3 regions of the Bradyrhizobium sp. SPXBL-02 genome follow, and region 1 is predicted to be linked to each of the others. Evidence: riboswitches for the same ligand, from Rfam matches in the RefSeq annotation. Region 1 holds a riboswitch; each other region holds the start of a gene.
The links. A riboswitch is a leader RNA that binds a small molecule or an ion and turns the genes downstream of it on or off. The one in region 1 is predicted to bind cobalamin.
Positions count from the first base shown of each region.

Region 2: another riboswitch for cobalamin. It lies ahead of ACNJYD_RS25055 (energy-coupling factor ABC transporter permease); the one in region 1 lies ahead of metE (5-methyltetrahydropteroyltriglutamate--homocysteine S-methyltransferase).
Region 3: another riboswitch for cobalamin. It lies ahead of ACNJYD_RS25035 (TonB-dependent receptor); the one in region 1 lies ahead of metE (5-methyltetrahydropteroyltriglutamate--homocysteine S-methyltransferase).

Region 1 is NZ_CP182474.1:2,311,673-2,315,245, reverse strand. Features, by position in the region: gene metE (5-methyltetrahydropteroyltriglutamate--homocysteine S-methyltransferase) at 1-1,577, opposite strand, end outside; cobalamin riboswitch at 1,679-1,880, opposite strand; gene ACNJYD_RS10500 (nodulate formation efficiency C protein) at 2,864-3,573, shown strand, end outside.
Region 2 is NZ_CP182474.1:5,333,615-5,337,187, reverse strand. Features, by position in the region: gene ACNJYD_RS25065 (cobyrinate a,c-diamide synthase) at 1-1,180, shown strand, start outside; gene cobA (uroporphyrinogen-III C-methyltransferase) at 1,177-1,908, shown strand; cobalamin riboswitch at 1,954-2,172, shown strand; gene ACNJYD_RS25055 (energy-coupling factor ABC transporter permease) at 2,210-2,887, shown strand; gene cobF (precorrin-6A synthase (deacetylating)) at 2,927-3,573, shown strand, end outside.
Region 3 is NZ_CP182474.1:5,329,207-5,332,779, forward strand. Features, by position in the region: gene ACNJYD_RS25035 (TonB-dependent receptor) at 1-2,288, opposite strand, end outside; cobalamin riboswitch at 2,404-2,606, opposite strand; gene ACNJYD_RS25040 (histidine phosphatase family protein) at 2,678-3,250, shown strand; gene cobT (nicotinate-nucleotide--dimethylbenzimidazole phosphoribosyltransferase) at 3,243-3,573, opposite strand, start outside.

The DNA.
Region 1 (3,573 bases):
GTAAATAGGAAGCCGGCGAGTTGCTCGCCAAAGTACTGCACCATGTCATTCCGCTCAAATTCGCCGTGCACGAGGACGTCAAGACCGATGTCCTCCTGCCAACGCACGGCGCGGGTTATCTCCTCCTTGATGAACCTATCGTATTGTTCGTCGCTCAACGCGCCTCGCGCATGCGCCGCCCGAGCATTTCTGACTTCTGTGGTCTGCGGAAACGATCCGATCGTCGTGGTGGGAAACGCTGGTAGTCCAAAGCGTTTCCTCTGGATCTCGGAACGACGGTCAAACGGGCTTGCCCGCCGACGCATCGTCTGGTCGATCGCCCTCATCCGGGCAGCGACATTGGTGTCATGGATCTTCGGCGAAGTCCGGCGGGCGGCCACAGCGCATTCCGAATCGGCTAGAGCGAGCCCGACATTCTGGTCGCCAGCGAGCACCCGCGCCAGGATCGCAAGCTCGCGCATCTTCTGAACCGAGAAAGAAAGCCAGCTCTTAACGTCAGACGCGAGCCCGGTCTCGAGTTCAACATCGACCGGCACGTGAAGCAGCGAGCAGGATGGAGCGAGCTGCACACGGTGCTTGCCGAGCTTCGCAATCGCGGGCTCCAGCCTCTGACGGAGCGACGACAAGTTCGACCGCCATACATTCCGGCCGTCGATGACCCCGAGCGACATGACGAGATCACTTCGGCCGACAGCGACGATCTGATCCAACAACTCTGGCGCTCGAACCAGATCAAAGTGCAGACCGGAAACCGGGAGGCTCAAGGCTGTATCCAAATTGTCGCCTAGGTCGCCGAAATAGCTGGCAACCATGATCCTGATAGCCGGTCCCTCCTTTGCGAAGCGGTTATAGGCATGTAGCAATGATTTTCGCACCGCTTCGTCCAGATCAAGGACCAGGCAGGGCTCGTCAAACTGAACCCAACTTGCCCCTCGTTCGGCCAATTCATGCAGAACCTCGATATAGACCGGTATCAAATCATCCAATAGGGAGAGGGGCTGGAACGCGCTATCGGCACTCTTGCCGAGCTTTAGGAATGTGACGGGCCCGATCAGGACAGGGCGGGTTTGAAAACCTAGAGCCTTTGCTTCCACATACTCTTCAATGGGTTTGCGAGAGCAAAATCTGAACTCCTGTCCCCTGTAAAACTCGGGAACCATGTAGTGGTAGTTAGTATCAAACCACTTAGTCATTTCCTGCGCGGGTGCGCCAGACCCCCGCGGGCCAAGACGGCAACCCGCATCCTGATCGTCGCATTGTGATCCGCGAGCCATGGCGAAGTACGTCTTGAGGAAAACGGATTCTCCTTTCGAGGCGTAGATCTCTGGGATAGCGCCAACCATAACACTTGTATCGAGCACCTGATCATACAGCGAGAAGTCATTCGACGGAATGACCGTGACGCCGAGAGACTTCTGACGAGCCCAGTTCGCTGCGCGCAGGCCGGATGCGTCCTCGAGCAATTGCTGTTCGCTGATCTTTCCCGCCCAGTAGCTCTCGAGAGACAGTTTGAGCTCACGCCTTGGACCGATGCGTGGCGTTCCGAGCGTAGCAACCGGAAGAGAGAGATGAGACATAGTGTTAACCCCTGTTGGGGGCGGAGGCCATGGCGGACGCAGGCAGAGGAAGTCGCGGGCGCGACGGCTGCTTGGCGCACCACCGAGACACCCCGCCCGTGGACCAATCTATCGTCGGGGCAGGTCTCCTGGCTCGCTGGTCATCGCTGCTGTCCGGCCTTCCCGAAGCCGTGCGGCTTCAGTGACATCGTTAGACAGTAGCTCGCCGCTCACAGTTGCGGGGGCAGCGCCGGCATTTGGACCGGCTTCCCTCTTAGCTCCGGATCAAGTGTGATTCGGAGAACCTCGACGATTTGGATTATCGGCAGGAGGGCTCTTCCGTCAACCTCTCAGATTATGTGCCAGGCTAATCTGCGACATCTACTAGGCGAATGACCGTGCATCCGGATTCTATAATCAGGTCGCAATCAGAGATGTCCTTGTCAGATGTCGGAGCGAGCATCGGAGCTGCCTTGAGGCGACGCCCCCCGCCCCATCAATGAAAGGGACAAAACCAGCCTGCGCGGGGAGGATTACCGCTGGTTCGAGCAGAATGCATTCGACGCGGCTTCCGATTTCCAGCGGTTCGCCCAGCACGTCCGCTGGCCAGCCATTTCCTCGACTAGAAGATCCGCATTGAATGGGTCAAGGCAAGCGGCGCAATCTAGCAAGATACGCGGCGAGCAGGTTGATTGTCGTGCCAGCCAGAGTTTCAAGTTCGTCGAGTCGGCTTCGCCTCGCCATCATGTAGGCCGAACGCCGACGGCAACTATAGCGAACCACACGGTTCAATGACTGCGAACGCACTCCCACTTCTCATCAGGCACTTGGCATCGGGGCGTTCACCTCTTCCGCAAACTAGAGTGCGGGACTAGGATGCACAAAACTACGGCCGATACACTGAATGGAGACATCGAAACGAGCGTAGGTCGGAAAGTCGACAAGATGGAGATAAAACCCGTGCAAATCTCCGCCTGCTGCCTGGCACAAAGAATGCAAGCCCCTCGACATGCCCAGTCTCTCCTGCTGGACATGTCCAGCTCGGCCAATTGACGCTGTCGCTGGTTAGGGAAGTTAGCGGCGCGTGACATAGAGGGAGCTCCTGCCCGCGCCGGGACAGCCGCGGGTGCCCCCGTCGCGTCTCCGTAAACTTCTTGCGCTCGCTCATAGCAGGTTCAAGGTTGCCCGCTTTGAAAGATGTACGGATGAAACGCGATAGGCCGAGGGTTATGAAGAGAATGTCTGGAAGATCCGCGCTATGGCGTTACTTGGGCGGACTTCTAATCTGCCTAGCCTGGCCGGCTGCCATGAGCAACCCTATTCGCGCAAGCGACATGCCACTTGTCGAAAGACTCAAGTCAACTTGGCGAGCACAAGATGGTGAGACGATAGAACAAATTATCTCCAATGTCTCGAAGGTGGCACAGTTCGTCCCTCAGACGTGGGGCGTCGTTGAACTTGGCGAAAACGACCATGTTTTCGTTTCATGGACCAGGCACCGAGACAACAAATCAGACGAACAGTACGCTATCACCTGGAAAGTTGCGCTCGACGGTACGACTGAACTGGCGTCAACCTATGCGAAGCCCATGGAATTGGGCTGGCGCGCCCTAGCGCTCTCGTTGATCGCCAGAGAAGTCGCAGATGGTGAAAGGAACGCAAATCTTCGCTTTCTGCATGATCCGACTAACTTCAACTTTGTGACTACGCCGCAAGGCCGGCTCGGCGATCTTCTAGGGCAAGGCCGATGCACTATCATTGAACCTGTTGGGGTAGACTACTTACCGAGGCGGAATGACAAGCCGAACGAGAAAGGCGATCTGTGGCGTATTCTGCTCTTGGTGAATTGCGATCTCCAAGGACCACGTTATTTTACACACAACGGGGTCATCACTTTCGAGAAGAGCGAAGGCCAAGATTGGGAGCCACAATCCTCCTTTGCCAAGGGGATCGCTAAATTTCCTCCGGGATCCTGGTTCCAACGCACCGAGCCAAAGGAAGAGGAAGACTTAGGAGA
Region 2 (3,573 bases), 3.0 Mb from region 1:
CGATCCCGCCTTCCACGCCGCGGCCACGGGGCGTGCCTCGGTCAACGTCGACAGCTGGGCGATGGATCGCGGCACCATCGCGCATCTCGTCAGCCGTGCCGCCGATGCCGATGTCGTGCTCGCCGAGGGATCGATGGGCCTGTTCGACGGTGTCGCTGCGCGCGGTGTTTCCGGCACGGGAGCGACTGCTGATGTCGCGGAGATGCTGGGCTGGCCGGTGGTTCTGGTGATCGACCCTTCCGGCCAGGCGCAGACTGCGGCAGCGATCGCCGCGGGCCTTCGCGATTACCGCGCCGGTGTGCGCCTCGCCGGCGTCGTACTCAATCGCGTCGCCAGCCCGCGCCATGAGGATCTGGTGCGGCGCGCGCTGAACGAGGCCGGCATCAAAGTGTTCGGGGCGCTGCCGCGTCACGCCGAGATCAGCCTGCCGAAGCGGCATCTCGGCCTCGTGCAGGCCGAGGAGCAGGCCGAGATCGGCAAGCTGATCGACGAGGCTGCGCGCTTCGTAGCGGAGCACGTCGACCTCGATGCGGTGTTGCAATCGGCAGGCAAATGGTCGCCGCAAGCTGCGGCGAACGACATGAACGTAACGCCGCCCGGGCAGCGCATCGCGCTGGCCCGCGATGCGGCATTCTCCTTCGTCTATCCGCATATGCTGGAAGCCTGGCGCGCGGCGGGCGCGGAGATCGTGCCGTTCTCGCCGCTGGCCGACGAAGCGCCCGATGCGAGCGCCGACGTGTGCTGGCTGCCGGGCGGCTATCCCGAGCTGCATGCCGGAACGATCGCGGCCAATGCGCGCTTTCGCAGCTCCTTGCGCGCTTTCGCCGAGACACGGCCCGTGCATGGCGAATGCGGAGGCTATATGGTGCTGGGCGCAGGCCTCACCGACGCTGACGGTATCAGCCATGAGATGGCGGGACTGCTCGGCCTGGAGACCAGCTTTGCCAAGCGCCGCATGCATCTCGGCTATCGTCTTGCCGAACTCGCCGCGCCGATGCCGGGGCATCGGCCGGGCGCGCGCTTGCGCGGCCACGAATTCCACTATTCGACCATCCTCGCCCAACCCGATACGCCACTGGCCGTCGTGCACGACGCCACCGGCGCGGTCATCGCCGAGACCGGCTCGCGCCGTGGCCATGCCACGGGCACGTTCTTCCATCTGATCGCGGAGGACCGGTGAGCGGTTTTGTCTCTTTCGTCTCCGCCGGCCCCGGCGACCCCGAGCTCCTCACGGTGAAGGGCGCCGCGCGGCTGCGCGAGGCCGATGTCGTGCTCTATGACGACCTTGCCTCCGGCGCGATCCTCGATCTCGCCCGGCCCGGTGCCAATCTCGTCGCGGTGGGGAAGCGGGCCGGGCGTCCTTCGACCAAGCAGCACCACGTCAACCGTCTCCTGGTCGACTACGCCGCAACCGGCGCGCGCGTGGTGCGCCTCAAGTCCGGCGATGCCGGCATTTTCGGTCGGCTCGAGGAGGAGCTGGAAACACTGCGCGAAGCCGGCATCGGCTACGAGATCGTTCCCGGCGTCACATCCGCCTGTGTCGCCGCCGCCGAGGCCGGCATTCCCTTGACCCGGCGGCATACCTCCCGCCGGGTGCAGTTCATCACCGGTGCTGATGTCACCGGCGAGTTGCCGCCCAATTTGAATTGGGCCGCGCTGGCCGATCCCGAGGCCACGACCGTGGTCTATATGGGCCGGCGCACTTTTCCGGCGCTTGCCGCAAAATTGATCGCGCACGGTCTCGCCCCCAGCACCCCGGCGCTGTTCGCCGAATCTCTCGGGCGTCCCGACGAACGGCTGGTCCGTACCACGATTGCCGAGCTTGCCGAGCAGCTTGGCCGCGGCGGCGCCGCTTCCACCGCCGCCGTGATCCTGTTCGGCGCGCTGGCGGGAGAATATCCGGCATGACGGCTCCGGCAGCGGTTCGCCCCTTGACGCCCGCAATGCGAAAGGGGCACACAAGAGCGGCATGGTGCTCGACGCGGCGCAAAGCGCCGGAGCATAATCGGGAATGGGGATGGGCGGACCAAGTTGCGGCGCCCAAAACCCCAGCCGCCCCCGCGACTGTAAGCGGTGAGGGGCTCCGAACCGCCACTGGACTGCAAGGTCCGGGAAGGCCGGAGAACCCAGTGAACCGCGAGCCAGGAGACCGGCCGTGCACGTGTTGAGGCCAAGGCCGTCGGGTGTGACGGCAGGAAGGAATTGAGCCATGCATATCGAACCCGGCGTCGTGACGGGCGCCAAGCTCGTGTTGAGTTACGCAACCGGAATCGCCGCAGGCGGCGTTGCCTTGAAGCTTGCGGTCGAGACCGTGCGCGAGCAGGGCGTCGTGTCGTTCGCGGCGCGGACGCTCGCCACCACCGCTCTCGTCTTCACCTTCTTCGAGATCCTGCCGCACTTCCCGGTCGGCGTCTCCGAGGTGCACTTCATTCTCGGCTCGACACTGTTCCTGCTGTTCGGCGCGGCTCCCGCGGCCTTCGGCCTTGCGCTCGGCCTGCTGCTCCAGGGCGTTTTCTTCGAGCCCGCTGACATCCCGCAATATGGCATGAACGTCACCACGCTGCTGGTGCCGCTGTTCGCGATCCAGGCAATCGCTGCCCGGATCATTTCGCGCAACAGCGCCTATGTTGATTTGAAGTATCGGCAGGCGCTGGCGCTTTCGACGACCTACCAGGCCGGCGTGATCGCCTGGGTGGCGTTCTGGGCGCTCTATGGTTCCGGTTTCGCCATGAGCAACCTCGCCAGCATCGCGACGTTCGCGGCGTCCTACGCACTGGTCATCGTGATCGAGCCGCTGGCCGATCTTGCCGTGCTGGCGCTGGCGAAGTCTCTGCGTGGTGTCACCGCGCCTGGCCTCGTCACGCCTCGCCTGCACAACGCGGCTTAAGAGACAAGGGGCGGCCGTCATGGTCGCCCCGTACGCCCGATGCTCACGCTCTCTCTGATAGGCATCGGTTGCGGCGATCCCGAGCAGCTCACGCGCGCCGCGACCCGCGCCATCAACGCGGCCGATCTCGTCCTGATCCCGCGCAAGGGGAGCGCGAAGTCTGATCTCGCCGATCTCAGGCGGACGATCTGCACTGACGTGCTCACCAACAAGGCGACGCGCATCGCCGAATTCGATCTTCCCGTGCGCGACGCGACCGAGGCCGACTATCGCAAGGGCGTCGACGATTGGCACGATGCCGTTGCCGCCACGTGGTCGCGGACCATTGCAAGCCATCTCGGCGGTGACGGCAAGGTCGCGCTGCTGATCTGGGGCGACCCGTCGCTCTACGATTCCTCGCTGCGCATTGCGCGGCGATTGAATCCGTTGCCGACAATCGAAGTCGTGCCCGGCATCACCTCGATCCAGGCGCTGTGTGCGGCGCATGCGCTGCCGCTCAACGACATCGGCGAGCCCTTTCTGGTCACGACGGGGCGGCGCTTGCGCGAAGGCGGCTGGCCGCAGGGCGTCGACACAGTCGTGGTGATGCTCGACGGCGGCACGGCGTTCCAGTCGCTCGATCCGGCTGGGCTTCACATCTGGTGGGGGGCCTATCTCGGCATGGCCGATCAGATCCTCATGTCCGG
Region 3 (3,573 bases), 3.0 Mb from region 1:
GGATCGCCCCAGATCGCATAGCGCTTGTCGGTGATGTTGCGGACGCGGAAAGTCATGCGGGCCTGGTCGACCGCATTGAACACGGCCTTGGGGATATCGACGAAGGCGTAGACGTCGGCCACGGTGTAGGCCTTCATCGTCACGACGTTCGCGTCGGTGTTGTAGCGGTCGCCGACATGACGGCCGGTGATGCCGAGCTCCACAGGCCAGGGCGTGAAGAACCGGTACGATGCGCCGGCATTGGCCACGATACGCGGTACGTTCGGCGGCGTATTGCCGGAGAACGAGCCACCGACGAAATTGTAGTCGGCATAGCGCGCATCGACATAGGCGATGTTGCCCCACAACCGAAGCGGCTCGATCGGCCGCACCGAGGCGGCAAGCTCGACGCCCTTGGACTCCTGCCGCCCGGCGATATTGAGCGCCTGCCCGCCGGCCGCCGCATAGACGTTCTTGCGCAGGATGTCGTAGGCCGAGAACGACCACTCCGCCCTATTGTCCCAGAACAGATGCTTGACGCCGGTCTCGTAGGTTCGCGACGTCGTCAGGTCCAGTGGCTGGGTCGGCAACAGCAGGAAGATGTTGTTGGCTGCGACGTCGGCCCCGGTGGCGTACTGGCTGAAGAAGGTCAGGCCGGGCACGGCCTCCCAGGTGTAGCCAATGCGGCCCGTCACCGGCGCCCAGTCTTTGGTGTACGGAAAGCCTGCCTTCTCCAGCCCGGCCTTGTCGGTCGAGTTACGGTCGAGTCCGATGTGCTCGACACGCAGGCCCCCGATCAACGCGAAGCTGCGCGTCAGCTTCAACCGGTCCTCGAACGACAACGCCTCGTTGTCGATGCGCGCGGTCTGCTGCTGTGTCGTGAGCAGGCCGTAGAAGCCGCGGTTGGGATCGACCAGCGAAACGGAATCTCCGGGAAAGTTTGCCGCGCCGGGCCTGACGAAATCGAGATAGCTCGACGAGAGCGTCGTGACCAACCGGTTGTCGAATCCTGCGATGTTGGTATCCCAGATCAGGTCGGTGATGTTGCCGACCAGCCGCTGGCTATGGGCGACATAGAAGCGTTCGCGATCGACCAGGTTCGTGGTGGAGTTGAATGCCTCGATCTCGTTGTTGAACCAGGTCCGTTCGGCGCCATAGCCATAGGCCTGACTTTTCAGCGTGAGGTCAGGCGCGAGCTTCAGCTCGAAGCCGCCGCGCAGCCACACTTCCTGCGCCACGTTGCGGTTATCGAGAACGTTGTAATTGGTGTTGAAGGTGCGGTCGTCGATGGTGACGGCACCGAGATTGGTACCGTTGTAATTCGAGACGTAATTGCCGGAGACGATCCCCGTCGTCGCATGCGAACCGCTGAAGGCGACCGGCACCAGCGGCGCGCCCCAATAGGCCTTCGAGCGGTCTTCGCGATACTCGACCGCACCCCAGATCTTGAGGCTGTCGGAGACCCGGTAATTGAGCTGGCCGGACGTGCCGAACGTCTTGACGTTGGTGTCGTCGGCAAAGCCGTTGAGCGTGGAACGGCTGATGTCGAAGCGATAGTCCAGCCCTTGCACATTGGTGCTGCCGCCTGAGCCGTAATGGGCCCGGAACGAATTCAGCGAATCCCAGGAGAAATTTGCCTCGTTGCGGATCGCTCCCGTGTGCGGTTGCTTGGTGACGAAGTTGATGGCGCCTCCCGCGGCACCCTCGCCCGAGATCAGCGAGGCCGGTCCTTTGAGGAATTCCACGGCCTCCAGATTGGCGGTGTCGACGATCCGCGAGGTCATGTTCTGCGGACCGATCTTGATGCCGTTGTAGAGTGTGTTGATCTGGCTATTGGTGAAGCCGCGCATCGAGAAGGCGGAAGGTTCGGCCGGGTTGTCGCCGGAGGTGACGCCGACGGCGCCCTGCGCCACCTCGGACACGGTGCGATAGCCCTGCTCGCGCATGGTTTCGGCCGAGATCACCTCGACGGTCGCGGGCGTCTGCCGCACCGTCAGGCCGAGCCGCGAAGCGCTTTCGGCAACGGCATTGGTGTTGAGCGGCGTTTGCGCCGTCAGATCCGGCATGACGGGTTTTGGCGCTGCCGATACCGCCGCCGGCCTGCGCGCTGCCGCGCGGCGCGCGCTCGCCACCTCTCGTGCTGCCGGTCTGGCCGGCTTGCGCGCCTGGGCGGGCGAGACCTCGACGGGTGGCAGCGGCTCTCGGACCTGCTGCGCCAGAGCGGCAGGCGGATCGAGAACGGCGAAGGACGTGAACGCGGCGGAAACCAGCAGGACGCGGCGCGGTCGTGCGATACGGATGGAAGACACGGTACAAACCTCGGTATGACGTCAGTGGCACGTCACAGCGAACGAGGTCTCACCTTTTGGCCTTGCAGCCGTCCGATGAAGCCGAATGTCTGTACTCCCCGACCGACATCTTCGCGTGTGACCACGGCTGACGGCAGGTCTCCTGGCTCGCGGGTCGTGACCTCTTCGTCGCCTTCCCGGGACCGAGGACCCAGTGGCTCGTGACGAAGGATTCACCGCTCACAGTTGCGGGGGCAGCCGCGGCATTGGGGACAATTTTCCCCGCACCGCATTCCCTTTTCATTCCCTCTCGGGAAAACCGTCGCGAGCATCTAGGATTACCACCAAGACAGAGTCAATGTCCCAGTTGCGGCGTCGTGGCGACCGCACAAGCTTCCTTGGAGATGAGCATGGAAGGCGAGACCTTCCTCTGGTTGATACGGCACGCGGTTGTCGCGGGCGTAGCCGGGACGATCCATGCAGCCGATGCGCCGGCCGATCTCGGCGATCGCGCGGCATTGGCGGCTCTCAAGCAGCGCTTGCCCGCGGATGTCGCCGGCTATGCCAGCCCGTCGCGGCGCACGGTGGAGACGGCGCGCGCGCTGGGGCTGGAACCGGAGCTGGTCAGCGAATTCCGCGAGCAGGATTTCGGCGATTGGACCGGCCATCGGCATGACGAGCTCGCCGCGACCGGCGGCGAGATCTACGCGCAGTTCTGGCGCGATCTGGCGCGCGGACGGCCGCCGAACGGCGAAAGCTTTGCGGATCACGTCGCCCGCGTCCGCCTCGGCCTGTCGCGGATCGGCGCAGGCTCCGCGGCGCTGGTCGTCCATTCCGGCACCATCCGCGCCGCGCTCTGCATCGCGCTCGATCTCGCACCGGAAGCGGCGTTGCGCTTCGTGATCGATCCGTTGTCGCTGACCCGGATCGACCGGCTCGCCAGCGGCTGGCGCGTCGTCTCGGTCAATCAGCGGATCAGCTAGGCCGATCCGGTACGTTGGCCTGCGCAAAGGTCGCCATGCCGTTGTGAAGTGCGCAGGCCGAGCGCACCAGCGGCAGCGCAATGGCGGCGCCCGATCCCTCGCCGAGCCTGAGATCGAGGCTGATCAGCGGCTGCACGTTCAGCGCGCGCAACACCAGCCGATGTCCTTGCTCCGCCGATTGATGCGAGGGCAACAGGAACGGCTGGCAGGAGGGATTGAGCCGCGCCGCCGCCAGCGCCGCCACCGAGACGATAAAGCCGTCGATCAATACGGGAATGCGGCGTTGCGCGGCCGCGATGATGGCGCCCGAGATCGCCGCGATT